DNA from 4 places in the Sporomusa intestinalis genome. Region 4 is predicted to be linked to each of the others. Evidence: riboswitches for the same ligand, from Rfam matches in the RefSeq annotation. Region 4 holds a riboswitch; each other region holds the start of a gene.
The links. Region 4 has a riboswitch for cyclic di-GMP ahead of ACZ481_RS03455 (methyl-accepting chemotaxis protein). Riboswitches for the same ligand answer to the same signal wherever they lie in the genome.

Region 1 (7,369 bases), 1.0 Mb from region 4:
TGCTCCTGCCGCCCACTCATGACTGCATTCCGGACATACCAATAGGATTCCATCTTCATACGTGTATTCTGAATTGCATTTTGGACAATTTGGCAATTGGTTCATGTTATATTGCTCCATTCTTTATTGGTTTTATCATCAAAAAGCGGCTTTTTCCGCTATGAGTCCTCTTTACTTCCTATTCATGGCAATATTTTTTCTTATCATGCTCATTTATTTTACGAATTACCCGGCAGGGATTTCCCGCTGCAATTACGCCGGCCGGGATAAAACACATAGCCCTGCTACCGGGCCTCCCAGCTTGACGAATGCAGCGCAAAAGCAAGCGCATCCGCCACCGCAGCGGGCAACATGGAGCCGTGAGTTTTGTCAGCCTGCTCCCGAAAACTTACCTGCAGGCCGGCTAGTCCCCCTAAGTCGGCGGCGATCTCCCTGCCTGTTAGCCCGGAGCGAAACCTCGTTAGCGAGGCGGCGTCAGCTTTAGAGAGCCCTGCCCGCAGGGCTTGTTGGCCGGCAGTCTCTACCAACAGGCGTACAGACGCTTTGCCGTTCCTTGCCTGTTCGCCAGCCACGAAGCCGGCGTGCTCCGCTAAAATCGAACCGCCATTCCACCATATTGACGGATCGGCGGCCACATAAGACTGGAACGACGTAGGCGAGGTATAGAGGATATGCAGGACGAGCAAGCCAGCCAGGGAATGCCCGAATAGGGTCTGCCGGCTGCGGTCGACCGGCGCCATCCTCTCAATCACTGGCTTTAGCTCTGTTTCGATGGCAGCAAAAAATGTGTCACGGCCACCTGTTGCGAAGGCCCCTAAGCCTATGGCCTCAATCGGAATGAGATCCGGCGAGGTCGGCGGTGTGAGATCAAAGTAACGCCGGCCGACATCGATACCGGCATCAATCGGATAACCTATGCCAACCGTTACAACAGGCGAGAAACCGGCAGCCTTCTGGGCAGCCTGCAGCAGCGGAAAAGTCAGGTTTCCGTCAAGCAGGTAGATCACCGGATAACCCTTGGCAGGCACGGGGCCAACCGGCACTGAAACGAAAATCCGATACCTGCCGCCATGTTTTTGGAAATAAAGATCAAAGGTCTTAAGCTGGTATTCAGTCCGTCCGGCCCCTGCAGAACCGGCAATATCTGCCGCTAAACCAGCCGGGGCCGCAGGGGTTGTGGCCTGATTATAGGCCCCTGTTTCCCGGTTGCAGGCGCTTGCCCACATAATTACAAGCAAAACAGCTAAAACCAGGCTTTTCCACTTGCGAATTTTATACCGGAATTTCATCGTTAAAAGGCTCCTTTACCCTAGCCGCAGGCGGCACCTATTACATTGTAATTGGCTTTTTATAAAAGTGATTGTTTTATTGATTTCGGGCATTTTCTCTAGCGCATCCGTTTTATTTTTATGCCTGTAATAACTGAATAACTTAGCCCCATCCAGTTTTTCGCTTGAGAATAGTGCAACATTTAATTTGTCTAGCATCCAATGATAGCGCGGGAAAATATGAAAGTGGCAATGACTTGTTTCCTCTCCCAAGTTCAGTATATACACCTTTTCAACCTCCGGCAGCTTCTGCAGAATACACATTATGGTTTTTGTCCCTCTGGCCATTGCCACCAGCTCTGTATCGGTTAACTCCTGATAATCAGGGACATGCCTGAGCGGGGAAATAATTATATACCCTGGTATATTGACATCAAGACAATGATGTACAATAATGCTGTCACTCTTGTAAAGCAGCCCTCCGGGTGGAATCCTTGTTCCTTCGATAATCCGGCAAGTTATGCACATAACCTTTGCTCCTGTTATATACCTTTTATTTCGTAATTTACCATCCATATATAAAACTCCTGCTAATGGATCAGCAGGAGTTCTCTGTATTGGGCAGTTATCAGTGGCTGCGCTTCTCCCGGTCATACCTAACGGCAGGTTTATTGCCCGGTCAGGACCGCTTTTTTCCTGGCAACTAAATGATGCAGCCAATCTTGTTGTTTAAAATTTTAACAAATGTTTTGCGAATGAAGGTATCGGAATAGAATTTCTCGCACAGCTCTGTTAGTTGCCGGGGAGTAAGTCCGATATCTTCTGCCAGCACTTCCGGAAATTCCTGCTCGGCCAAAATATGCTGAGCAATTGCCTGCGTACTGGTAAATAAACCAATATGTAAAATAGTGTTGTCCCCGTACCAGGTTTCGTTAAAACGACGGCCAAAAAGCTGCAGAGCCGTACGGCAGGCACTTTCATTCAACTCCCAGAAGCTAACCAGCTCTTCTATCGTGGCAACCATTGCCGCTGCATCTTCTCTATGCAGCTGTTGAATGGAAGCCAGTAGTTCCTGCGTTGAGGCAATGGGAATTAACAGCTTCTCATTTTCCTTATACATAATAAAATAGAAGGCCAGCGGTACATATATGTACAACAAGAACCCCAGTAAGGATTTACTGTCAGGATAGCACGCCCAGTTATTATCCAAGGTCTTTCTAGGATAATCAATGAGAGTCGTATTAACAAATAAAACCTGATAAGGATCGGCTTTATCGTCAAAATGACTTTGCCATACATCCGTTTTGCCGGCTAATGTACCTTCCCAGTAATAGTGGCTATTGTATTTGCACATGCTAACACCTCACAGGGGTTGAATATCTACACTTAGCGCGAATACAACTCGATGATATGAATTTCGTTGACTTCAATTGGCAGTTCTTCCCGATTGGGCAGGCGAAGCAGGGTGCCGCTAAAATCATCGTAGTTCTTTTCAATATAGGGCAGGTCAAAGGATCTGAGGTCGCGGAAATTGCTGACAAACATTTCGTTGTTACGGGATTTTTCCGCCAGGCTGACAACATCACCTACGGCCACAGCATAGGACGGAATATCAACACGTTTTCCATTGACGCGAACATGGCCATGGTTAACCATTTGGCGGGCTTGTCGTATGGAATTGGCAAAGCCGATACGGTAGACCAGATTATCAAGGCGGCATTCCAATGCTTTTAATAGGACAAGACCGCTGACGTCCCGGCTGTTCAGGGCCTTTTGCATATATCGGGCAAACTGTTTTTCCAGTACTCCATAATACGCTTTCAACTTTTGTTTTTCCAGCAGTTGAATGCCGTAGTTAGAGAGTTTCTTATTATTTCGCCTAGTTGTTTTTTCAAGACGATTGAGGGCTTTAGGGTGACCGCAGATGTTTACGCCAAAACGGCGGCAAAGTTTAAACCGGGGATCTCTTTGAGTGGCCAAAATACAATCATTCCTTTCGCACAAGCTGTCTATGGCTTAGTTACTTGAACAGGATAACCTACATACTTGTATAAGTATAACACCAATGAGAATGATATTCAATATCGTTCTCATTAAATTTTGCCGGCGCTCTTAGCGCAACCGTCTCTTTATCCGCTTATATTAAGATTTACCAAGGTTTATTAACATCTATTAACATTTATAGAACGGCTATATAGGTTTATGTTATTATCTTAGCGTATAGTGTGCTAGCCAAATGTACGGGCCCTGGAATATAGACAAATACATAATTAGCATACTTATCGAAAGGTAAGGACGCAAAGCCATGGGTCTAAGGGCAAGTATGCCTATGATTGCCAGGTTGCCGTTTGGTTTAACCGCTAAACGCCTCATAAACCAGCTATGGGGCTGGTTTATTTGTTTGGAAAAATTTATTTTGTTGGGGAAAACAGATTATGAAAGGAGTTTGGCGAGGATGGAGTTGACTGCATTACAGAAAAAAATACTGGAGTATATTGATTGCAACCAGATGAGCACAACGGAAATAGCCGATGCTATGCATAAAACGGGAGAGTTGGACCCCAGATTGCAGGTTCTACTGCCTGGCAGCAGAGTAGCAGGGCTCATCCACTATATTCCTGCGTTCAACGGTTCCAATTATCATGTACATAATTATATCCGCAATACGCCTAAAGACGCTGTAGTTTATATTGATGCAGTGAATTGCGACGGCAAAGCGATCATTGGCGATCTGATTGCCAAATATATCTTTACTTATCGTCAGGCCAAGGGGATTGTGGTTAGCGGCTTGGTACGCGATGTCCAGCAACTGATCAAAGAAAACTATCCTATGTGGACTTATGGCCGGTCGCCAATCGGTTGTATCAATACCGACACCGGTTTCGACGAGGCTTATTATAACAAACGGAAACAGGAGTTGGACGGTGGAATCATTGTTGCTGATGATTCCGGTGTTATCGTAATCAAACAAGACCAAATTGCCGGGCATATGCTGGAACGGTTGGAGTTTCTGGGGAAACAGGAAGCTATCTGGTCTGATTGTATTAACCGGTTAAGATGGGATACTTTTGATACTATTTGCTTGAAAAAATACAATGAAACAAAATAGTCCGGAACAGCCGGCTGCAAGCTGACAATTGCTGGTGCGACCACTGAAAATCATGGCTAGGATGTGGACAAATGAATTGGGATAGCCTTCCTTTATTAATAATACTGGCGTTATCTATGATCGGCAATAACCATACGGTAGCGGTAGCGGCCTTGGTTCTGTTGCTCATTCCCCGATTAGGTCTTGAAAATTATCTCCCGCTGATAGACAAGCACGGTATCAATATCGGCATTGTCATTCTGACCATCGCCGTCCTGAGTCCGGTGGCCCAGGGTCATATAGCCATGAACGACATGCTGGCGATCTTTAAATCTCCGGTTGGCTTTCTCGCGGTTGTGATTGGGGTTTTCCTGGCCTGGGTTGCAGGTCAGGGAGTCATTTTTATGAAGGAGTCACCGGAAACAGTATCGGCTCTGATTGTCGGCACAGTTATCGGTGTTTGTTTCTTTCGCGGGCTGCCTGTCGGGCCGCTCATCGCCGGCGGTTTGGTGGCGCTGCTGGTAAATGTATTGGGGTTATTCAAACGATGAACAAGCACACTTGATTTACATTCGCACACTTCAATAAGGAGCTAATGACTAATGAAAAAAAAGTTTTTTATTCTGCTGATCATTATTAGTTGTGTCCCATTGCTCGGAGCCTCCCTTTTTTCTTTTTCATTGTATAATAAATCCCTCCAGGCTGATTTCTATTCACTCAGTGCCAGTGAGCTGGAAGTATTAAAGTCGGAAACCCGCGATTATATCGATAAGCACCTGGAAGTACTTAGAGGAACTGCCCAGACCGCCCCGGTAAGAAATTACGATCTGCCGGCGGCAGGCCAGCTGCTGGGTGACACACAGAAAGTATTTACCGCGCTGGCCATGACCGTTGATGACAATCAAGGCAATCAGCTGGTAAGAGGCGACAATGCCAAATTGGTGAAAGTTGGCGACCGGACCTTTTACCAGGAAGCGGTACAAGGAAAAGATGAGGTAGTTTCTGAAGTCCTCGTCAGTAAGACAGACGGCAAGCCGGTAGTTGCCATAGCCACACCGATACGGGCGGCCAATGGAGCAGTGACCGGCGTTTTGCAAGCCTCCATCAATCTCTCGTTCCTCAAGGATTTCGTCGTTAAGCGGTCACAAAACGGAGTTACCGCCTACATCCTCGATCAGGACGGAAAAATTACCGCCCATCCCGATGAACAGGTTTCAAACGAGCGCAAGGATATGAGCAGCCTCCCCTTTGTGCAGAAGGCACTGCAAGGTCAAAGCGGCCGGGAGGAAATCATTGATGATAATGGTGTCCGCAAGCTGGTCAATTATGTGTATGATCCTAAAACACGCTGGATTATCTGCATGGAAAAATCCTTCGATGAATTTAATGCTAAAAATAATAACCTCCTCCTGGCCAATCTGACTATACTGCTGATAACCATTCTAGTGGTAGGTTTCATTAGTGTTTTTGTTTCCAAGCATATAACCAGGCCTATCATCCAATTGGTAGAAGCCACTGAAGCTATGAAAACCGGTAATTTGAACATTGAAATCACCAACCGGCAAAATGACGAAATCGGCAAGCTGGCGCAGAACTTCAATGCCATGGTTGGCGGGCTCAAGAGCTTGCTGAGACAGGTATTAGTTACGGCCGAGTCAGTCTCGTCGTCGTCCGAACAGCTAACAGCCTGTGCGGCCCACTCGGAGGTTACAGCAGGCCAAGTCGCCGATTCCATTGCCAGCATCACTCACTCTGTCAACGAACAAGTGGCTACTCTTGATACTACCGCCTCGCTTATAACCGAAATTGTTGACAACATTCAACAAATTGCCGCCGATTCCACCGCTGTTGCTTCCGTGTCGGAAAGGACCGCTCAAGCGGCCATAGAAAGCGGCGAATCAATTGAACAGGCAGTCTCGCAAATGCAAAACCTCGCGGTTAATGTCGCCGACTCCTCTAAGCTTGTAACCAAGCTGGATGAGCGTTCTAAGGAAATCGGTCAAATTCTTGATACTATTTCAGGCATTGCCAGTCAAACCAACTTGTTAGCATTGAATGCGGCTATTGAGGCGGCGCGCGCCGGCGAACAAGGACGCGGTTTTGCTGTTGTCGCTGATGAAGTCCGCAAGCTGGCGGAACAATCACAAATCGCGGCCAAACAAATCGGCGAGTTAATTATCGAAATACAGGCAGATACCCACAACGCCGTTGCCGCAATGACGAAAAGCAGCGATGTCGTCAAACTGGAAGTCGCTATGGTTAGCCGTGTTGGCGATACCTTCAATGAAATTATTGACATGACCAACCAGGTATCGGGACAAATTCAAGGTATCACTGCTGCCATAGAAACGATTGCCACCAACAGCCAGAACGTCTTGACTGCAGTCCAAGATATTGAAGCCATGAGCAAAAACACCGTAACGCAGACCACGCAGGTTTCCGTAGCCACCCAGGACCAGGTTACGGCTATCGAAGAAGTACAGCAAGTACTGGTCAATACGGCTGATGCATTGCAAAGCGCAGTTAAAAAGTTTTCGATATAAGAGGACAGCTCTCCCCAACCACCAAACCGCTTACAATACCATCAAATATAAAAGTTCCTGCAAATTATCGCAACATTTTGCAGGAACTTTAAAATTCTCTATATTTCTGCTTATATACAATCAATCTAGTGTTGGCAGTTACCAGTGGTACGGTTCTCCATATCACCGGTAACTGCCAAAAAAAGCTCTCGGCTTATGTTCTGATGTGATTATGCTATATAGCGACTACCGGCCTAGCTTCAATATAGCCTCTTTCCCCCTGTGGTGCAAGCTGAAATCTTGGCCCGTTTGCATCAGCCCAGGCAAAACCGTAGAATTCGGCATTATACTCCTTCATGATTTGCCACAAATCATGAATGGCTGCCATAAATTCTTCGCTGTCAAATGGCGGCCCTTGAAATACCATATATTTACAAGCCTGCAGGTCAATAACTTCAAAATCATCCGGGAGCGGGCCCGTATAATTAACT
Region 2 (7,369 bases), 1.6 Mb from region 4:
GACCCTAAAAACTCGCCTGAACTCCTGGCGTTAACTCCACATAATAGTAAAGACAGCGCCTCAAAGGCGCTGTCTTTACTATTATTATGAGGAAAAATGCAGGTTAGCATAAAACAATACTGAATAGACGCCTATAAGCCCTGCTGGCGTTGGCCGCAGCATTGCCAGTCGCATGCGCCGCTAAAAGGGCTAATTTTCACTAAGGCCTAAAGTAATTTCGGCAGACTGCCGGGCACCACAATTTCCTGGTAGTCTGAGGTAGGCTGCGCCAGATTTAGCTGATTCGGTTCGGCGCCGGGGGCGAACCCGCCTGCTGCCTGGACCGCGTCCATAATCAGCGCGTTGCCGGCAAGACGATATACTCCCGGCTTATGTACAAAGCCTTTGATATACACTGTGATTGGCTCGCGGGCCGGTGGCGGTGGGGCTGGCGGCGCCCAGTGGGAAAAAGCCAAGAGGTGGGGAAGGACCATTGCGGCTAACAAAGCGCAGGCTATCTTACACAGATGCTGCACATATTTTTTTACGCCCGCTGGTTTGGCGGGGGACATAACAAACATATTTCCGCCCGGACCGGCTTCCAGCATAACCCGGTGCCAGGGGCCGGTTTTGGCAACCTCGCTGGTTGCATGCAAAGACTGGCTAATTTTTACTTCTGCGAATTCAAAGGCAAAGCCGGCAATTTGAGAATACGGTGCAGTTAAGAAAACAGGGAAGTTTTCGGTCAGCCTCTGGATAAAGACCTCTTGCGGGGTTGCCAGCGTAAAGCTGACAGGTGGTTCAGCCCAGACCGCCAGCAGTGTCCCGTCCCTGGCAATCAGGGCATGGATTGTGTCGCCACTGCTGCCTGACGGCTTGCTGCGTAAAATTTCCTCAAGAACATTCACCATAGAAATAGACTCAGCATCCATAATGTAAATCACTCCGCCCAATTCATTCCTACTAAGATAGTAAACCATCTGCGCAGTATTTACAATAATTAGAATTGATATTTATAACATTTGCAATGGACAAGCTGCTCTCCGCCGGCAGCCCTGACCTGCTGCAGCTCAGCAGCGGTTGGCCGTCTCTTTTGTTTTTTGTTCTGCCATGCTATAATTTTTAATAACTGCATAATAATGGATTGCTGGAGGAAATTTTGCTCAAATTACTAACCCCCTGCTTAGTTGTCAACACGATATATGATATTAAGCCGGAGCTGCTGTGGCAGCGCGGCATCCGGGGCATCATTTTTGATCTTGATAATACGATTGTTGCCTGGAACAGCCCGGAAGTGGGACCGGACATGCGCCTCTGGCTGCAGCAGTTAAGCCGGTATGGTCTAAAAGTCTGTCTGTTGTCCAATAACGGCAATAAACGGGTCAAGGTCATTGCCGACCAATGCGGCGCCCCCTTTGTGGCCCGGGCTCTAAAACCGGCCCGGACCGGTTTCCGGCAGGCTCTGCGTACCCTGGGGCTGACTCCGGCTGAGGTTGCCGTAGTGGGCGACCAGTTGTTTACCGATATGCTCGGCGGCAACCGGCTCGGCTTATTTACCATCTGGGTGCAGCCGCTGGCGCCGCAGGAGTTTATCGGCACCAAAATTACCCGGCAGCTCGAAAAGCTGGCCATCCGCCTGTTGCGGGCCAGCGGCCGCCTATAGGAGGGCTCGGATGAAGATCGCAATGCTGCAAATGGAGATTGTGGCCGGCGACAGGGAAGGCAATACAGGCAAAGGCCTGGCACTTGTGGCGGAAGCAGCCGCCAAGGCTGACGTCATTATCCTGCCGGAAATATGGACAACCGGTTATGCCCTTAAAAACGTGGCTGCGGCGGCCGAGCACACCGACGGGCCGCTAATGACCCGCTTGGCCGGGATTGCCGGCAGCCAGCGCGTACACATTATTGCCGGCTCCGTTCCCGTCAGCCGCAACGGCCGGGTCTACAACACCACCCTGGTAATTGACAGACAGGGTACTGTTGTTGCCAGTTATGAGAAGGTACACCTGTTCAGCCTGTATGGCGAAGAACGCTTTTTTGCCCCAGGCACTAAGCTTGGCATGCTGGCCCTGGACAATATGACAGCCGGGGTGGCAATCTGCTATGATCTCAGGTTTCCCGAACTGTTCCGCTCACTGGCCTTGCAGGGGGCCCAGGCAGTGTTTGTGCCGGCCGGATGGCCGGCAGCCCGCGGCCATCACTGGCGGACCCTGGCTCAGGCCCGGGCTATTGAAAACCACCTGTATGTCTGTGCCGTAAACTGTGTGGGCAGCTATAAAGGCAGTCCTTTTTACGGGCATTCACTGCTTGTTGATCCCGAAGGGGTGATCCTAGCCGAAGGTGACGACCGGGAAACGATTATTTATGGTGAAATTAACCCGGCCCGGGTGACCGAGGCCCGCAAGGTTATGCTGACTTTTGCCGATCGCCGGCCTGATATTTATACTTGTGAATAGGCGCGGGCCTATTCTTTCCAAGTAGACAGACCACTAGCAGAAAGGAGAATTTATGATCATAACGGCTAAAACACAAAAAGTGGGGTTGCTGGGCTGGCCGCTCAGTCATTCGCTGTCGCCGGCCATGCAGAATGCGGCCTTTACAGCCAGCGGCCTGGACTATGTCTATCTGCCGCTGTCGACACCGCCGGCGCTGCTGCCCCAGGCGGTAGCCGGCCTGGCGGCCCTGGGCTTTAGCGGCGTTAATGTCACTATCCCGCACAAGGTGGCGATTATCGACTGTCTTGACGAGCTTGATGCCAGTGCCCGGCTGGCAGGGGCGGTGAATACGGTCGTTGTCAGCGCCGGCCGCCTTCTTGGCTATAACACCGATGCCGGCGGCTACATCGGCTCACTGCTCGCCGCCGGGGTTGCCGTCAAGGCTAAGCACGCTGTTGTTTTGGGGGCCGGCGGGGCGGCCAGGGCCGTGGTGGCCGGTTTGGTCGGCAGCGGCATTGCTGCCGTCAGCATTGGCGCCCGCGATCTGTCCAGGGCAGCGGCAGTTGCCGGCTTATTCGCCGGTACCGGGGTGCCGGTGACCGGCAGCAACTGGGATTCACCGGCCTTTGCCCAATGTGTGGCTGAGGCTGATATCATTGTCAACACCACGCCCTTAGGCATGTTGCCGGACATAGCGGGCCAGCCGCCGCTGGCCTGGGATCAGCTTAAGCCGGCAGCGGTGATCTCCGATCTTGTCTATAATCCGCTGCAGACCGGTTTTCTGGCGGAAGCAAGCCGGCGCGGCCACCGGGTGGTCACCGGTGAGGGCATGCTGCTGGAACAGGGGGCGCTTGCTTTTCAACTGTGGACAGGGGTCCCGGCACCGCGCCCGGTTATGCACCGGGCCTTGCTGGCAGGATTAGGCGGTAACCCGGCTTGACACTGAGATTCATTATCATTTATAATTTTTATAGTAATTCAATTTTATAAAGTTTTAATACAGCCTTAATAAAAAAATGCAGGAATTGTAAATTGTCAGGCGAATATACTTTTAGTAAAATCTCATCCTCCAATCGGAGCAATGAAATCTGGTCTGTATGTGGGCACTTGGACCAGGATGAGCGAGTAGTGCAACCGGCCGCAAAAATAATTATTATTTTGCTGTACCGGTTGTTTTTTTATTTTACATAATTGTTTTCCTGCCTTTTTGGCGCAGGCTGTTTTTGTCAATTATACACAATAATGGAGCGCGACTATGCTAAACAACCGCAAACGGTTAGGCGACCTGTTGATTGAAGCCGGCCTGATCTCCCGGGAGCAACTGGATAAAGCCCTGACTGTGCAGAAGCAAACCGGCGAACGGCTGGGCAAGGTGCTTATTAATCTTGGTTACATAACAGAAAATAATATTACTGAGGTTCTCGAATTTCAGCTGGGAGTGCCCCATGTGGAGCTGGCCGGCATGGCCCTGAACCCGGAAATTGTGGCGACTATCCCGGTTTCACTGGCTGAGCGCTATCAGATTATCCCGGTTAAAAAAGAGGGCCGCCGGCTCACACTGGCGATGGTTGATCCGACTAACTTTTTTGCCATTGACGATGCCCGCATGGCATCGGGGTGCGAGGTCGAACCGGTTATTGCCGCAGAGCGGGAGATTATGCGGGCCATCAGCCAATACTATGGTGTTACCGAGTTGGTGGAAAAAGCGGTCAACCAGTTAAAGCCCGAAGAGGCTGCGCCGATGTCCCAGGTCCAAACCGCTGACGACGCGCCAATCATCGGCATTGTTAACTCCCTGTTCAGCCAGGCGGTGCGGGAACGGGCCAGCGACATCCACCTGGAACCGCAGGAGAAAACACTGCGGGTCCGGTTCCGGATTGACGGGGTGCTCCGGGAGGTGGCCTGTTTTACCCGCGATATCCAGGCGGCGATTGTATCCCGGATCAAGATTACCGGCGGCATGGATATTGCCGAAAGGCGTCTGCCCCAGGACGGCCGGATCAAGATTACCGAAGCCGGCCGCGATATTGACATCCGGGTGTCGACCCTGCCGACCATCCTGGGCGAAAAGGTGGTAATGCGGATACTTGACAAGCAGGCGGTCATTCTGGATGTCGGCAAGCTGGGGTTTGCCCCTGACAACCTGGAGACCTTCCGCCGCCTGTATACCCAGGCTTATGGCATGATCCTGGTTACCGGACCGACCGGGTCCGGCAAAACCACAACCCTTTACTCGACCCTGGGGGAAATCAATACCAGCAGCAAAAATACAATTACCGTCGAAGATCCTGTTGAGTACCGGTTGGACGGTATTAACCAGGTCCAGGTCAATCCCCGGGCCGGCCTGACCTTCGCCCTGGGGCTGCGGTCCATCCTGCGGCAGGACCCCAATATTGTGATGGTTGGCGAAATTCGCGACACCGAAACCGCCGATATCGCCATCCGGGCGGCGCTGACAGGCCATCTGGTGCTAAGCACCCTCCATACCAACGATGCCCCCGGGGCCATTACGCGGCTGCTGGATATGGGGATTGAGCCGTTTCTGGCCGCTTCGTCCATCCTGGGCGTGCTGGCCCAGCGATTAGTCCGCTGCATCTGCCCGGAATGCAAAACCGGCTACACGCCGCCGGCCGACTCCCTGGAACGGCTGTTTCTCGGTGTGGCCCCGGACCAGCCCCTGCTCCTGCAGCGGGGCACCGGCTGCGCAGCCTGCGGCTTTACCGGCTACAAGGGGCGGATGGGAATTCATGAGGTCATGCCGGTGACCTCCACCATCAGGGCGTTGATTACCAGACGGGCCTCGGCCGATGAAATTGCCCTGGCGGCCAAAGACCAGGGGATGCTGTCGATGCGTCAGGATGGGATCGGGAAGGCTTTGGCCGGCCACACAACGGTGGAAGAGGTCATGCGGGTAGCCTATGCCGGTCTGTAGCACTGTTACTCAAATATAAGCAATGATTGCCGTAAATAATGGGGGATAGCTTGATGATGGAAGCACTACTGAGGGCAGCGGTTGAGAAACGGGCCTCTGATGTACATATTACTGTCGGCGTGCCGCCGGTTTTGCGGCTTAACGGCAGCCTGGTCCGGACTGATGCGGCACCGCTATCGGTTCAGGATACGCGGGCCATGCTGGAGGCCATTACCACGCCGGAGCAGCAGGATAAGTTCTGGCAGACGGGTGAGCTGGATTTTTCCTTTGCCATCCCCGGCCTGAGCCGGTTCCGGGTAAACGCCTTTCGCCAGCGGGGTTCGGCCGCCATTGCCATCCGGGTGGTAAACGAGCGGATTGCAACCCTCGAAGAGCTGGGGCACCCGGAGGTATTAAAGAGCCTGGCCCGGATGCCGCGCGGCCTCGTACTTGTCACCGGGCCGACCGGCAGCGGCAAATCCACTACCCTGGCGGCGATGATTGACCTTGTCAACAACGAACGGGCCTGCCATGTGCTGACTCTGGAAGATCCGATCGAATACCTGCACAAACACAAAAAGTGTATTGTCAATCAGCGCGAGATCCATGCCGACAGCAAATCGTTCGCCAATGCCCTGCGCGCCGCCCTGCGGGAAGATCCTGATGTCATCCTGGTGGGGGAGATGCGTGATGTTGAGACCATTGGCATCGCGGTTACCGCTGCCGAGACCGGCCACCTGGTCTTTGCCACCCTGCATACCTGTGATGCCGCCCAGACGATTGACCGGATCATCGACGTCTTTCCGCCCCATCAGCAGCAGCAAATCCGGATTCAGCTGTCCCTGACCCTGCAGGGCATTGTTTCCCAGCAGCTGCTGCCCCGTCTGGACGGCAGCGGCCGGATTGTGGCCCATGAGGTGTTGATGGTGACCCCAGCTGTGCGCAATCTGATCCGGGAGGGCAAAACCCATCAAATTGCCTCTGTTATCCAGACCGGCGCCCGCTTTGGCATGCAGGCGATGGATTTTTCGCTGCGGGACCTGTTCCGGCAGGGGCTGATCAGTTATGAAGACGCCCTGGAGCGGTCCATGAACCCGGAAAACTTTATCCGTTTGGCCAATAGTTAAGGCAGGAGAGCATGAATGGCCACAACCTACCAATATAAAGCCAAGGACCGCAGCGGCCAGCTGCATACCGGCAGTATCCTGGCCGACAGCGAGATGGCGGTCGCCCTCCATTGCCGGGAAAAAGGCTATTTTGTTCTGGAGATTAAGGAACAGGGGCGGCCGGGCGGCACCCTGGGGGCTATTGCCGACAGCTTCCAGACGGTGAAGACCAAGGATCTGGCCGTAGTCTGCCGCCAGTTCGCCACCATGGTGGATGCCGGCTTGTCCCTGGTGTCCTGTCTGAGCGTCCTGATTGACCAGACCGCCAACGCCCGCATCAAAGCGGCCCTGCAGGATGTCTATAAAAAGGTCAAAGAAGGCGAGACCTTTTCCCGCGCCCTGGCCGAACACCCCCGGGTGTTCCCCACCATTATGGTGAATATGGTGGAAGCCGGCGAGGTGGGCGGGGTGCTTGACGATGTATTAAACAGATTGGCAACCCACTTTGAGAAAGAGCATAAACTGAATGAGAAGGTCAAGTCGGCTATGACCTATCCGGCGGTTGTCATTACCCTGGCCGTCATCTGTGTGGTCTTTATTCTTACCTTTGTCATGCCTACCTTTTTGAGCCTGTTTGCCGGCATGAAGGTGGAACTGCCCTGGCCGACAAGGCTGCTGTTGGCGGTAAGTGACTTTTTGAAGAATTACTGGTGGCTCGTATTATTGGAATTGAGCTGCCTGCTCATGGCCTTCAAAGTCGCCTGTACCAGGGAGAACACCCGCAAAAAGCTTGACCAGCTGCTGCTAAGACTGCCGATTGCCGGCCCGCTGGCCAGAAAGATTGCCATTGCCCGGTTCAGCCGCACCCTGAGTACCTTGGTGCGCGGCGGTGTGCCGATCATTTCGGCTCTGGATGTGGTTAAAAAGACGATTGGCAA
Region 3 (7,369 bases), 2.0 Mb from region 4:
TTCGCCTGGCTGCTGGTCAGGCCTGAACGCCCGCTAGTCCCCAAGCCGGTGCCGGGCCGGCCCTAGTGTCTTGACCACATTATCTTTTATCAAAACACCCAGCCTGCTTGTCAGACTGGGTGTTTTGCTTACTGCCGCCGGGGGACAGCAATAATATACACATTGTTTACTAACTTGCCCGGATCTAAATACTTGGCATCAAACCACATGTCCCGAAACCGCCAGGCATTAAAGGAAGAGATGCCGTCGGGGTTGTTGTCGGTCGTCCACTGGACAGCCGGGTCGGCAAAGAAGATGGAATCAACGCCCGGGGCCGGTGATTCGGAGGCGGCATAGTAACCGGTGACGACCACCCAGTGGCCGCCCCAGTCGATCCACTCCACCAGGGTGGGAATGCCCCGCGCCAGGTTTTCCCGCAGCATTTCCAGGGTTCCGTCATATCCGAGGGTCACCTCAAACCCGTTGTTCTTCAACCACGCTTCTATCAGCTGAGGGGGAGTACCGGGGTTTTCATGGCCCAGGCCGCCGGTCCCCATCTCCCGGGCAAGCCGCATTTCCGTGTCATGGTTCATTTCTGCGTCACTTAATAGCTGATACCAGTGCAACAGTGACATGACCGCCGCCGGACCGCAGGTATAGTCGGTTGTTTGTTGATAGCCCTTGACGCCCAGGGACAGGTAATAGGGATTGGGTTTCATCTCGTAATAGTTGGCGGCGCCGGTGGAGTCCGGCCGCGGCAGGGTTGTTTCTTCTCCTGCCGGCCTGGCCGCGGCCAGGTAGGCAAGAAAAACCAGGCAAACCAGAATAGTTTTCCACCGCGCGACCCTCGCCTGTCTGCTAACCATGCAACCCCTCCTCAATTTTATATATGCTTTTACAGATAATTGTAGAAGAGGGGGGCATCTGACCGGAATAGTAAGCTACACAACGAATTTATTAACAGCTTCTCTGAGGTCCATCGCCAGTTTAGCCAATACCTGGCTTGAGGCTGCAATTTCCTCCATGGCTGCCGATTGTTCCTCGGTCGCTGCCGCCACCGTCTGCGCCTCACCGGCGGTTTTCTTACTCAAGTCATCCATTTGCCGGACCGAACCGACAATCTGTTGGCTGCCATCAGCCATTTGCCTGATGGCGGCAGAGATTTCCCCGATTTGTCCTGATACCTGGGCAACAAGGGCGGTAATGTCCGCAAAGGTCCGGCCGGAGGTGTTAACTACGGCTGCGCCCAGCTTTACTTCGCGTGTTCCTTCCTCCATGGCGGTTACGGCTTTATTGGTGTCAGCCTGAATTTCACTAATCAAGCCGGCGATCTTTTTTGCTGCTTCCTGCGATTGCTCCGCTAATTTACGGACTTCTTCCGCTACCACGGCAAACCCCCGTCCCTGTTCGCCGGCCCGCGCCGCTTCAATAGCGGCATTAAGCGCCAGCAGGTTGGTTTGTCCGGCAATACCGGCAATAGTATCCACAATCTGCCCGATCTCTTTCGAGCGTTCCCCTAAATTGGCGACAACACCGGCTGAACTATTCACCGTCTGTTCAATATGCGCCATTTGTTTAACTGCTGCTGCAACCGATTGATTGCCTTCATCCGCCTTTTCCCTGGCCCGGGCTGATTGCTCCGCCACCTGATTCACATGCATGGCGATTTGCTGAATATTATCTGACAGCTGTTGTACGACAGTGGAAGTAGTATCCGCCACCGTCAGTTGTTCTTCTGTCCGCTTAGAAACACCGGCAATGGAACCGGCTACCTGATTGGCAGCCTGCGACGACTGGTGCGCGCTGGCAGTTAGTTCCTCGGCTGAGGTAGCAACCAGTTCGGACGAGGTATCAATTTTGCGGACAAGCTGGCGCAGATTATCGACCATGATTTCAAAGGCCCTTGCCAAACGCCCCAGTTCATCCTGGGAATGTATATTAATATTCGTTATGCTGAGATCGCCGCCGGCAATACAGTTAGCCATTCCTTCCAGTATTTGCACCGGTCTGGCAATGCGCGCAGCGGTGATCAGGATAACGAAAATAGCGGCAATAAGCACTATGACAATCGTAAGCAATGAAATCCAGGCAAAGGTTTGCAGCTGCGCTCTGGCCTCAGCCGCCGGTACAGTCACGCCGATGGACCAGGAGGTTCCTGTAATGGGCGCGTAAGCCAGGTATTTTTCTATTCCCTCATAGTGGTAGCCGGCGATCCCCTTTTCGCCTTGCAGCATCTTGGCCACTGCCGCCTGTAACGGCGGGGTTGCATGTGGATCATTGTTAATATTCATTTTGTTTACTAGCTCATGATTAGGATGAACAATAATCGTGCCATCTGTCCGCAAAACGTAGGCATAGCCGGTTTGGGCAACCTTTATAGCAAGAATGCGTTTTTCCACTTCTTCAATATTGATGGCCCCCGCTAAAATCCCGACAACGCGGCCAGCCGTTTTGATCGGGGTGGCGACGACGACCACCAGCTTGCCGCTTGTTGGCGATATAATTGGATCAGTAATAAAAGTATTGCCTGCAATCGCACTGGCAAAATAGGGCCGGTTGGTTGAGTTGCCGGCTACACCGCGGGTGTCGACGTAGTTGCCGTCGGCATCAGTCCAAAAAATATTTTCATACAGCTTGTTATTGTTGATTTCCGCGCTAATGTAAGCCACCCGGCTGTCACGGCTGCCATCAATCATAATGGGTGACCGGGCGATTGCCTCCAGTTCCTTTTTATGCCCCTCAAGCCACATGCCGACTGCTTCCCCATTGGTCTGGGCCGTAAGGGCAAGTTCATTCTCAATACCCCGGGTCAGCATTTTTTGGGATTGCCAGTAGTTAAGCCCTGCCAGCACCCCCAGAGCGATCATAAATAAAGCGATAACAATGGCCGCAAGCTTTGCCTTAATACTTTTCATATTCAACATCTCCATTCGTGTGGTCAGTGATCTTTAGCATATATGCACTCTTTGATCATCGCCATATATTATTGGTAAAACCCCTGCCCTTTTCCCAGACCCCCTTCCGTTATTCAGCCCCTGCGTCTCCGGTTTGCCGTGCCTTAATGCAATCTGCAAAACGAATGGATCAGCGCGGGCAGCGTGGCACGCAAATAAATCGATAATGACAGACCTGTCCATGGCAGGCCTGTCATTATCGATTTAAAACCGAATTGCAGCCTGGCAATCATAGGCGTACCGCCTTTAGACCCATGGCTTTGCGTCCTTGCCTTTCGACAAGTATGCCGTTATAGGTACTTACTATTTATATCGTTTAAAAATTCAAAAAGTTTAGTCGTTAAAACGTCTATACTAGTTAAAAGGTAAGGCAAACAAGAAATAAAGCAAAGGGCCTGTGCCAAAAACAGGCCCTTTGCCGGCAATAAACAGACTTCCGCTTGCTTGGCAGTACTTTCCCAATCAGAATTTCATTGTCCCGGTTTCCATGAACCGGCAATGCCAGGACAAGGCTTCGGCCAGGATATGCGGTGTATGCGCCCCGCCGGTCGTCTTCTCAGCTCTGGCAAGATAATCAAGCAAGCGGGGCCGGTAGCCGGGATGGGCACAGTGGCTGATAATTTTCCGGGCCCGCTCTTTGGGGCTTAGCCCGCGGATGTCGGCCACCCCCTGCTCGGTTATAAACACATCTACATCATGTTCCGTGTGATCCACATGGGAACACATGGGAACAATACAGGATATGGCCCCGTTTCTGGCGACAGAGCTGCTGAAAAAGAAGGTGAGGTAGCCATTGCGGGCAAAGTCACCGGAACCGCCAATACCGTTCATAATTTTACTGCCCATGACATGAGTGGAGTTAACATGGCCATAAATGTCAAACTCAATGGCTGTGTTCATAGCAATGACCCCCAGGCGCCGCACTATTTCCGGGCTATTGGCTATCTCTTGCGGCCGCAGGACAATTTTGTCCCTGTATTTGTCAATATTGGCATAAAACCGTTTTAACCCCTGCGGTGATGGCGTAAGCGCCGTACCGGAGGCAAAAGCAAGCTTCCCGGCATCAATTAAATCCAGCATACCATCCTGGATGACTTCAGTGTACACCGTGAGATCGGAGAAGTCCGAGTTCACCAGCCCGGTAATAACCGCATTGGCGACAGACCCGACCCCGGACTGCAGCGGCAACAGGCTGGCAGGCAGTCTGCCTGCCTTGATTTCGCCCTGGAGAAAGCCAATAAGGTGTCCGGTCATGGCCTTAGCATCGGCATCCATCTCGGCCAGCGGGCGAACATCATCAGGTATGTCACTTAAGACAATGCCGGCTATTTTATCCTCCGGGCAGGGAATATACGGTACCCCAATCCTGTCGGCCACATTGACAAGCGGCAGCACTTCCCGGTGCGGCGGATCGCCGGGCGTCAGAATGTCATGCATTCCTGCCAGCGCCAACGGCTGCGTCAGATTTACTTCGATGATTACTTTGTCTGCCAACCGGACAAAAGCAGCGGCGTTGCCAACCGAGGTTGTGGGAATAACATGGCCCTCTTCCGTAATGGCACAGGCTTCAATTATAGCAATATCGACCTTGCCGCCCAGAAAGCCGCAGCGGGCCATTTGCGCCACATGGCTTAAATGCAGGTCGGTATATTGCATGCCGCCGTTATTGATTGCCTGTCTGGTAACAGGATTGGTCTGATAAGGCAACCGTTTTGCAATGCCGCCCACCTGGGCCAAAGCAGCATCAAGCTCCTTGCCCACCGAGGCGCCTGTCCACAGATTTACTTTGAATCCCTCCTGCTGGATGCGCCTAGCCAAAGCCAAGGGTACGGCCTTGGGATAGCCCGAGGGGGTAAACCCGCTTGTCCCGATATTCATGCCCGGCGTAATAAGCGACGCCGCTTGTTCCGCCGCCATGATTTTCGCCTGCAGCGCCTTGCTCCGTATTCTTGCGGATAAATCACTCATAATTCCAACCTCCTCCTATTGTACTACCCCCAGCCATTGCCAATAGGTTAGTACCATAACGCTCATAAATGCTGCCGCAATAATACTCATCACCGCACCGGTTTTAATGATCTCGCCTGAGGTTATATGACCGGTGCCAATAGCAATAGCATTTGGCATATTACTTACCGGGAGCAGATACTGGTGCTGCATGTTCATTCCCATAATGAGCGCAAACGGCAGGGGATTGGCACCAATGGCTGCCGCATGGGCAATCACAATCGGGGTGAGCGCAGTAGTTTTCGGGCCGCCGCCGGTAAAAAATATCTGCAGTGCTGTCACAAGCCAGATAAGAATGATCATTTGTACAGCATGAGGCCTGGTGCCAATCGGCCCGAGCATAGTACCGGCCATCCATTTAGCGGCCCCGGAGGTTACAAGTGCCGTTCCCATAGATAAACCGGCTCCGTAGAGAACAAAAATATTCCAGGGTACTTTTTGTTGCGCCTCTTTCCAGGCCATAATCCCCGCACCGGGCCACAACAATAAGACAACAGCTACTATACCTACCAACACGACATTTACTTTGTGCATCGAGTCTGTAGCCCATAAAGCCAGGGTAACTAAGAACACTGCCAGCGTGTACTTTTCCTGGCGGGAAAGGCTGCCCAGGGAAGCAAGTTCCCTGCGCACATACTCCTGGCCTTGACCCAGGTTGTTGATTTCCGGAGCCCACATTTTCTGGAGCAGGAAAACAGATATTCCCGCCAGCAGGAAAGCAGGCGGAGCACCAATTTTGAACCACTCTGCCCAGGAAACGGTTTGCCTGGTGGCGGCCTCAATTAAACCGACGGTAATGGGGTTGCCAACATGAGCGGTTAGAATGCCGATACTCATCATAGTACCGCTCATGGCGACAATAAACAGCAAAGCCTTAACAATATTGCTTTCTCCCGGTTTGGCACCAAAAGCCTGGCCGATACCAACAATGATCGGCAGCATTAGCAGCGTCCGGGCAGTAATCGAAGGCACCAAAAAGCTTGTAAGCAGCATAACGAGTGCAACCGCCCAATACACCTTTATGGCTGAACCTTGGGCCGAGTTGACCAGCAGCAATGCAATTCTTTTGGATAACCCCGCTTTCTCCATGCACCCAGCCATAATAAAGCCGATAACAATGAGCCAGACCGCGGTATTGGCATAGCCGCCAAAGGCTTCTCCCAGCTTGGTGGCCCCCAGAGCTGCCAGTAAAAACACAATGACAAGGCCGCTGATAGCATCATCAAGCGCCTGGGAAACCCACACAATAATGGCAAAAACAGCCACACCCATTGACTTTTTTCCCGCCAGGCTGAGACCTGTAAGCTCCGGTGTCAGCCAGACAATTCCGCCTAAACAGACAAAGGCTAACAGCAGACACATCCATTTCCGCTTACTCATACTTCCCCTCCCAACCAATAAATTATTTTAATACTCAATTAAATTTTAATTTTCTTGCAAATCAGGAAGCTAGCGCATATTGACCAGCAGCGAAAAATCAGCGACCAGCAACCTATACACAGGACAAGAAAAAACCGCCACTACGGCGGTTTAACTCTTATAGTTCAATATAATCTTTTAACCGGGTAGCATACGCCCGGCCTACCGGCACTTCCTGGCTTTTGCCTGCCCCATTTTTTTGCAGGATAAGTATATAGCCTTTATTAAACCAGGTCGCAATCTCTTTTATCTGATTCACATTGACAATATAATTCCGATGACAGCGGAAAAACCGGTCTGCCGGCAATTTTGCTGCAAAATCCTGCAAAGTCAGTTTTGTCCGGTAAATCCCGCCATCACAGGTCTTGATGTATACAAGCCGGTCTTTAGCATAAACCATCTCAATTTTGTCACTATCGATAATTTCCATCCGGTCGCCCTTTTCCACAGAAAACTTACGAGCAGGGCCTGACTTTGAAAATTCCTTATTGGCAAAGGCCTTGGTCTTTACGCTTGATCCGGCAATCATTTTTTCAAACTTTCCCATAACCCGCAGAATGTCTGCTTCATCATAAGGTTTGAGAATATAATCCATGGCATTTACCGCAAAGGCCTGTAAGGCATATTCGTCATAAGCAGTGGTAAAAACCACGGCCGGCGGCTCTTCGCAGGCAATCAGCCTTGCAGCTACTTCCAGTCCTGTCAGCCCCGGCATCTGAATATCCAAAAAAGCAATATCCGGCCTATGCTTCTTAACCAGCAGCAACGCTGCTTCCCCGTCCTGGGCCCGGCCTGCCACCTGCAGGTCCGGATACGCCTCAAGCAACAAAGTTTGTAATTCATCAGCCATCAATTGCTCATCGTCCGCAATAATAATCTTTACATCCTTCAGCCTTGACATCTGACATCACCGCCTCCTGTAAAGGTACCCGGATAAGCACGCAAGTGCCCTCATCCTTATTACTCTCTATTGCTAGGCCGAACTCCCTGCCAAACAGGCGTTGAATGCG
Region 4 (7,369 bases):
ATCCCGCCCATAATAACGAGTATATCCGGCCGGAAGGGCAATACATCCTCATCAAAGCGGGCCAAAATAGTACTGGTTGTATCCCCGCTGCGGCCTAAATTTTTTACCGGCAGGCCTACATAGCTTGTCCAGTCATACACCGGATCACTGGGCGGATTAGAGACCGCCCCGCCGCCATGGGTAACACTGTCGCCCAGTGCGGCCACACGATTGCCCTCCCATTGTACGGTAAAGGTCCGGGCCTCTGACCAGACCCCCAGCTGCTGTCCTTTCGCGTCCAGAGCTCTGACCCGCCACCAGTAGTCTCCCGCAGCGGTAAATGCGTCAGTATCATAATAGTCAAAAGCCGACGCCCCTTTTACCACATAACTCTTTTTGAGCGTACCGGACTGGACTGGCCCGGAAAAAACCTGTACCTCATAGGCCTCTGCCGCCAATACCGGAATCCAGGCATACACGGGATATAAAGGCACTCTGGGCAGAGCCGCCAAATGCGCGGTAATATAGGGGGCGGACGGGTCAATCTCTCCGGCCGTCAACTCCTGCGCGGCAGTAAAGCCGGAAATGGGCTCTCTGTCCAGATTCAAAGCCCGGACCTGCCACCAAATTGTTTCTTCTTTAGGCAAAAGAGCTATATCCAGCTCAACACCGGGGGTATATATTTCCTTACCCAGGATACCCGCAATGAGGTTGTTCTCTCCATTCATCTCGCCCTGTTCCTTGCTAAACACAATTTGGTAAGCAACCGCATCCGGGATCGGCTCCCACACCAGACGGATTTTTTTACCTGTAAGCTCGCCGGGATGGGCCTCGGAAGTGCTGGGCTCGGAAATCGCCGACTGCAGGTAGGGGGTCAATAGCACCAGACAAATTATGATCCCAACAGTTTTCAGCAGCAAAGCACCTTTGTGCCCACGCCATATAGTATGACGCAACAGCCGGTTACGTTTGGAACGCATCATTGGCATTACCTGCCTTGCATTGTATTTCGGTATGCTTTTGTACAGCACCTGAATCACGATAAGCATTATCATAATTCAGGTACATTTTAGCAGACCGGTTGTACCCTGTCAAATTTTGCAGGCTGCGGCCGGCGGCTCAGGCTTTTGTTACACCAGGAACTTTCTCACAGCTTCCTGCAGGTCTGTTGCCAGGTGAGCAAGGCTTTGGCTGGAAGCAGCGATTTCCTCCATCGTTGCCGACTGCTCCTCCGTGGCCGCCGAGACGACCTGAGCTTCCCCGGCTGCGGTTTTGCTCAGGTTGTCAATCCGGTTTACCGAACCGACAATCTGCTGACTGCCAAGTTTCATCTGCTCAATCGCAGCCGATATCTCCGTCACCCGCTCCGATACCTGGGTTACCAGCAGGACAATTTCCTGAAAAGCCTGGCCGGCAGCATTGACCACCTCGGCTCCCAGATTAACTTCGCGGGTGCCCGCATCCATCGCCTGTACCGCTTTGTCCGTATCCCCCTGAATGCCGCCAATCAAGGCGGCGATTTGCTCCGTAGCTGCTTGGGACTGTTCGGCCAGCTTACGTACCTCTTCGGCTACAACGGCAAAGCCGCGTCCCTGCTCACCAGCCCGGGCAGCCTCAATCGCCGCATTAAGAGCCAATAGATTCGTCTGGCCCGCAATACCGGAGATCGTGGCTACGATCTGGCCGATCTCGCGCGACCGCTCCCCCAGCTCACTTACTACCTTGGCCGAATTATTAACAGTTTCTTCGATTTGCGTCATTTGATATACCGCTTTATTGACGGCAGCACTGCCTTCGTTGGCTTTACCGGCTGCCTGAGAGGATTGCCCGGCTACCTCACTGGCGGTTGCCGCAACCTGCTGAATACTGGCTGACATGGCTTCAACCACCGCTGCCGTTTGATTTGCCGCCGCCAGCTGGTCGCCGGCTCCGGCCGCCACAGCAGTAATGGAGATCGCGACCTGATTGGCCGCTTGTGCCGATTGGTCGGCACTGGCGGTCAGCTCCTCACTGGAAGCTGCCAGCTGTTCGGCCTGAGCGTGTACCCTAGCGACAAGGGTACGCAAATTTTCCCGCATTTCCCTGAAGCCTTTGGCCAGTTGACCAATTTCATCTGCGGAGGATATATTAGCCTCCCGCTCCCGCAAGTCACCCTGGGCCAGCAACAGGCATTCATCGCGAATCAGAGAAATCGGTTTGGCAATATATCTGGCGATCATAATAATGCCGGCAGTGGCAACAGCTAAACACAAAATGGCAATAAACAGCATCGCCCTTGCCAGGGTATCTGTTGGCCTGGTCGCCTCGGCCTGCGGGGCCGCCACCATCATGACCCACCGTTGCCCGCCCGGCAGCTCGACCGGTGTGGATACACTGACTCTCTCCACATTATCATTAAAGCGATATACCCCCCGGGCCTGCTTCCCCGTCTGTGCCGCCTCCTTAAACAAGCTGACCAGGCGGTCATCCAGTTCGGAATCCTGCAGCTTAAGTTCCGGATTTATCTTCTTTTCGGAGATATTCAGTTTACCGGCAAGGTCCGGCCGCTTGGGATGGGCGATAATAAGGCCCGAATCGTCACTAAGCTGGCCGTAACCGGTGTCCAGGAAATGCAGGTCTTTAATCATGTCTGTCAGCCTTTCCATGGAAAATGTGCCGACAAGCACCCCGGTCAGCCGGCCCTCATGGGTAACCGGGACCGCCAGAACGACCGCCAGCTTCCCAGTGGCCTTGGATATCAGAGGATCAGAGACAACAGTGGCCTTTGTTGCCAGTACCTTTTTGAAATATTCACGTTCTCCATAGTCAGCCGCAGCGCCGGTACCGGAAATACCTGCGCCGTCCGGTAAAATAAAGATAACGACATCAAAATTTTTAATCCGGGCTTGAAATTCCGCCAGGGCCTGGGCAATCTGAATTTTATCAGCCCCGGCACTCACCTGCTGAACACTGGCCAGACCCTCCAGCTGGGAAATCAGGAGGCTGATGTCGGCCTGCACCCGCCGGGCATAGTCAGTTCCCACCGCCATAGCTGTTTCATCAATACTTGTCGACAGCGACTTGGTGGAGAGAGAATAACTGACTCCGGCTAATACACTTAAAGCGGCTAACACCAATGGCAGCAATACCAGCAACAAGCGTGATTGGATCTTTTTAATTTTCATTTTTTAAGCTCCCCTCTTATGAATTGTAATATTGTCATCAGCACATATGATCAACATGCTAAAAATAAAAAAATCGTCATATGCCTGTTGCCAAGGCTGACGAATACTCCGTTAGAACAATAGCAACCTGGCAGTCATAGAATGTGTGACTTTCGTTAGACCCATGGCTTTGCGTCCTTACCTTTCAGTAAGTTTGCCAATATTTTATTGGGAGCTGCTGTGCCTATACGGCGTTTACCTCATCCAGCATCGTAACAACCTCAAGATTTTTTTCCCTGTCAAGATCAATTAAATCCCCGCTTTCCAGTTGAACCACCGGTCTTAATTTTAACAGTCCGTTTAACAGTACTACCTTGGCTTTGCTGCCATCATTCAGCAGCACCGAACTGCCGATGAGAAAACCCCGGATATGAGCCAGAAAAATCAGGCAGATCTGAGGATTAAGCTTGTCATACATCTGATCCAGAATAACCTCAACCACGGTAAAAGGCGGCACCTTCTTCCTGTACACCCGCTCGGTGCTCATTGCGTCATAGATATCGGCAATGGCAACAATCTTGGCGTAGATATGTATTTTCTCCCGGGATAAGCCCAAAGGATAACCACTGCCGTCTTCCCGCTCATGATGCTGCAATATCCCCAGTTTTACCTCTTCCCTTATTTCCAGACAGTCATCCAATAAATGATACCCGTGGGTAGGATGGGCCCGGACAACTGCCATCTCTTCCGGGGTAAGCTTTCCCGGCTTGTCCAGTATGCCTTCAGGGATTAGCACCTTGCCGATATCGTGCAGCAGCCCTGCCAATATGATGTCTTTCAGATTTTTCCCGGTAAATCCCATCCATTTGCCAATAATACCGGCGATGATTGCCACATTAAGCGAGTGCCGGAAAGTATATTCATTGTGGGCTTTAACATTATGCAAATCATCTATGACCCCGACAATGTTGACAATCAGTTCGATATAGTTTTCGACTAATTCCTCGCACTCTGCCATCGGCACCTCTTTAAAAGCCCGGACTTTTTTAAAGGTTTCCTCTACTGATTTCAGCGTATCCCCATACATACTAAAAAACCGGTAATTGGAGGATAAGCTGTTATCAGGCAACACAATACTGACGTACGATATTTTCCAGTTGCCGAGATTATCAATAAAGTCCTCTGTCAAAAATACCCCTTGCTCCAGCAGAACTTGTCCTGTATCAGCCAGAACCGGCTGGGCTATGATCATACCTGGCTTAAGTTCTTCTACCCGTAATAAGTGTTGGTTCGGGAACATCTTATCCTCCGTTCAAATAAAATAGTACCTAACTAGTCACAACAGCCAGGTACTTAATTATTCCGAGTGAGTTTCAACCCGCCTATTGTAGATTCTCTTCTGCTATGACCGCTATGTGGTGGAATGGTATTCTTGGGGGCAATTAAAATCCTGCATATTATTTCAAATTCATACATAATTCTACAATACTTTCCTTGTTAATACTATTGGAGTAGAGTACAAAAAAAACCGGTGTCTATTGTTGCCGCATAACAATGACCCTGGTGCCGGCAAATTCAATTATGCTCACCTGTCTCCGCTCGCTGTAATTTCCATATCTTCAAATACAAAACCAGCAATACCTTGGTCTCCATTTTATCCAGCGACATCCCCAAAAAATCCTCAATCCGCCTTTTTCGCCAAATGACCGTATTATGATGGATGAAAAGCTTCTGCGATACGGCCTTTAGATTTATCTCCTCCAGTATCAATTCCAGCGTGTATAACAGGTTGCTGCCCCGCGCCTGGTCATATTCGGCCAGGCGTCCGATCGTATTTTGCACAAGGGTGCAGGTATTTTCATCATGGAGCAGCTGAAAAGCGACTTCATAAATCCCAATATCATCACAATGCACCACTTGCGCGCAATTGGAAGCGGCAACAACAACGGCCCGGTTCGCCTTCTCATAGCTGTCCCGGAACCGGATTGGATTCCCTGACGCCCCGGAAATGCCGACTTTGGCACTGATATGAGGGAAAAGCACCTTCATTTCGCAAATCAGCTGACTGGCAAACTCAATTTGCCTTTGCTTACAGGTTATGCCTGCCTCTGCCAGCGTTACCAGCAGAATGATATCATCATTAAATTTCCAGGTGCAGCCCATCTCCTTTTCCGCCAGCCAGACTAATACGGCCTGCTTGCCTGCCGTTTTAGCATTGGCATCAGCGGCAGGACCTGCCGGCTTATGCGTCAGCTGAATCACAAAGCAGCAATGTTCGGCTTTTGTTTCAATGCCAAATTCGTTAAGGGCCTTGGTTATATATTCCGGTGAGTAGGCATTAACCAGCAGCTTATTTAAATAGGCACTGCGACTGTTCAATTGGTTGGAAAACACCAAATCCTTCTCTACCCGTAAAATCCGGTTTTCCGTCTGCTTCTGTTCGGTAATGTCCTGGGTCGTCCCGAACAGGCTGGTAAAGACGCCTTGCTCATTGGCAAGTGATTTGACCCGGGCCCACAGCCAGCCAACCGTCCGGTCGGGTCTAACGATTCTGAACTCTGATTCCACAAAGCCCTTCCGGGCCACCTCATTCGTCATATTTACGATTTCTAAATCCTCCGGATAAATCCGGCTCAGGTAAAACTCCATCGTAGGGATAAAGGACTGAGGCAGAAAGCCGAAATTTTTATACTGCTGATCAGACCAGTTTAGCTCATTCGTAACAAAATCCCATTCAAAGTACCCCAGTTTGGCAATATTCTGAGCCAAGCTAAACTTCCGGCAGGCCCGGGTCAGCTCATCTCTTGCCCGCCGCTCCTGCGTCATGTCGCGGACAATTCCCAGTATTGTCGCCACATCTCCCTGGGAGTTGTTTTCCGGCAGATAGGAAATATGATAAGACCGTGTACTGCTGCGTAGTTGAAAAACCGCTTTAGCCGCCGTTGCCACAGCCCGCTTAAAATAATGGTCACATTTTTCATATATTCTTTTCTCTAACCCCAATTCCCGGAGGTTTTTGCCAAGGAACTGATTTGGTGGCCTGCCCAGATACAAATCATTATACAGAATATTCAAAATATAACCATTACAATCCCAGCGTGTCACCAAAACAGGCATGTCGTCTCCATTGTATTCTGCACGATTATCAGGCATCCTCTTGTTCTCCCAAAAACAAATTTGACAATGTAATACCATTTACAGTAACTAAGTCACTGCTGCCGGCCAGCTATGCCAAAGCTGCTGCATAGTAAAGTCCCCTCCTTGCCTCTTGGATAATTGTAATAATAGAACGAACTTCATCGGCAATCAATCCATCATTTATTATTCTGTAAAACAAGACAAAGCCCTGCCGACCACGGGAAACACTTTATTGTAAGCCAAACTGCCGCTTACAGGGTTATGGCCCGGTAAAATTCAAGCTATGAATGAAGTAAAAATAATAACAATTTCACAGTCAAATGACTCCCCGATTGATCGGAGAGTCATTTTGATTTATAGATATTGAGTGGTCGTCCTTGCAACCGTTCCGGTTTATACGTTGAAATTAATAAAAAAATTCAAATTTCGTCATGTAGGTTTTGCCCAGATTACCGGAAGCCAGGTTTGTCAGCTTTCTATTCTTAATATTGAGGTCCTGCCCCTCAATGGTCCAGATGATATTCTTACTTATTGTGCTTTGCAGCGCTACGAACAGGCCTTTAATATTATCACTGCCTTTGGCAACGGTTGAGTAGGGATCCCCGCCATAACTGACTGCCTGAGCATCAAAGCCGCCGGCACCGGCTGGAATGGCACCGGCATCAATGCTGCGATAGGACACCGACCAGCCAAAGTCCCCTGTTTTTTTAGCATCTACCAGGAGCTTGCCCCCGTAAAAAACGGGCGGCATTTTAGTAGCGTTGGTAAGCTCCACTGCCCAGCCTTTCGGATTGTCAGGAAGACCGGCGGCCGCATGCTTAAGGCTTGTAGACAGATAATCGCCGATTAACATGACCTTGCCCAATTTAGCGTCAAAGCCGAGATTCCAGCCGGTGGCTTGCGTAAATATCGTCGCGGCAGTAGTGGCAGTTCCAAAAATGCCGGTGTTGGTGTTGCCGGTACCGCTGAGATTACCGGTACCGGGGTCATCAGACCAGTAATAACCGGCCTTCCAACTCACTGAATCGCCTGCTTTTCCCGAGAACTGAGCGGTGGTGACAGTGTTTGCATCGCCGCTGTCCCCTGTACCAGTGCCTTGATTGGTATTC

Region 1: linked by a shared signal. The riboswitch ahead of ACZ481_RS24405 (RraA family protein) and the one ahead of ACZ481_RS03455 (methyl-accepting chemotaxis protein) in region 4 are both predicted to bind cyclic di-GMP.
Region 2: linked by a shared signal. The riboswitch ahead of gspE (type II secretion system ATPase GspE) and the one ahead of ACZ481_RS03455 (methyl-accepting chemotaxis protein) in region 4 are both predicted to bind cyclic di-GMP.
Region 3: linked by a shared signal. The riboswitch ahead of ACZ481_RS19845 (methyl-accepting chemotaxis protein) and the one ahead of ACZ481_RS03455 (methyl-accepting chemotaxis protein) in region 4 are both predicted to bind cyclic di-GMP.

The regions. Positions count from the first base shown of each region.
Region 1 is NZ_AP042390.1:5,255,649-5,263,017, forward strand. It holds gene ACZ481_RS24380 (zinc ribbon domain-containing protein YjdM) at 1-105, opposite strand, end outside; gene ACZ481_RS24385 (alpha/beta hydrolase) at 285-1,289, opposite strand; gene ACZ481_RS24390 (HIT family protein) at 1,305-1,844, opposite strand; gene ACZ481_RS24395 (hypothetical protein) at 1,972-2,622, opposite strand; gene rpsD (30S ribosomal protein S4) at 2,655-3,248, opposite strand; cyclic di-GMP riboswitch class I at 3,531-3,617, shown strand; gene ACZ481_RS24405 (RraA family protein) at 3,724-4,377, shown strand; gene ACZ481_RS24410 (DUF441 domain-containing protein) at 4,449-4,907, shown strand; gene ACZ481_RS24415 (methyl-accepting chemotaxis protein) at 4,959-6,899, shown strand; gene ACZ481_RS24420 (helix-turn-helix domain-containing protein) at 7,114-7,369, opposite strand, start outside.
Region 2 is NZ_AP042390.1:2,278,992-2,286,360, forward strand. It holds gene ACZ481_RS10460 (SLBB domain-containing protein) at 207-923, opposite strand; gene ACZ481_RS10465 (YqeG family HAD IIIA-type phosphatase) at 1,139-1,642, shown strand; gene ACZ481_RS10470 (carbon-nitrogen family hydrolase) at 1,653-2,435, shown strand; gene ACZ481_RS10475 (shikimate dehydrogenase) at 2,488-3,354, shown strand; cyclic di-GMP riboswitch class II at 3,481-3,563, shown strand; gene gspE (type II secretion system ATPase GspE) at 3,670-5,346, shown strand; gene ACZ481_RS10485 (type IV pilus twitching motility protein PilT) at 5,400-6,452, shown strand; gene ACZ481_RS10490 (type II secretion system F family protein) at 6,468-7,369, shown strand, end outside.
Region 3 is NZ_AP042390.1:4,262,217-4,269,585, forward strand. It holds gene ACZ481_RS19835 (MFS transporter) at 1-66, shown strand, start outside; gene ACZ481_RS19840 (peptidase C39 family protein) at 129-845, opposite strand; gene ACZ481_RS19845 (methyl-accepting chemotaxis protein) at 921-2,894, opposite strand; cyclic di-GMP riboswitch class I at 3,147-3,232, opposite strand; gene ACZ481_RS19850 (acetyl-CoA hydrolase/transferase family protein) at 3,396-4,901, opposite strand; gene ACZ481_RS19855 (SLC13 family permease) at 4,917-6,320, opposite strand; gene ACZ481_RS19860 (LytR/AlgR family response regulator transcription factor) at 6,478-7,260, opposite strand; gene ACZ481_RS19865 (LytS/YhcK type 5TM receptor domain-containing protein) at 7,217-7,369, opposite strand, start outside.
Region 4 is NZ_AP042390.1:723,779-731,147, reverse strand. It holds gene ACZ481_RS03460 (SGNH/GDSL hydrolase family protein) at 1-1,034, opposite strand, end outside; gene ACZ481_RS03455 (methyl-accepting chemotaxis protein) at 1,110-3,143, opposite strand; cyclic di-GMP riboswitch class I at 3,262-3,351, opposite strand; gene ACZ481_RS03450 (HD-GYP domain-containing protein) at 3,367-4,422, opposite strand; gene ACZ481_RS03445 (PAS domain-containing protein) at 4,698-6,275, opposite strand; gene ACZ481_RS03440 (S-layer homology domain-containing protein) at 6,667-7,369, opposite strand, start outside.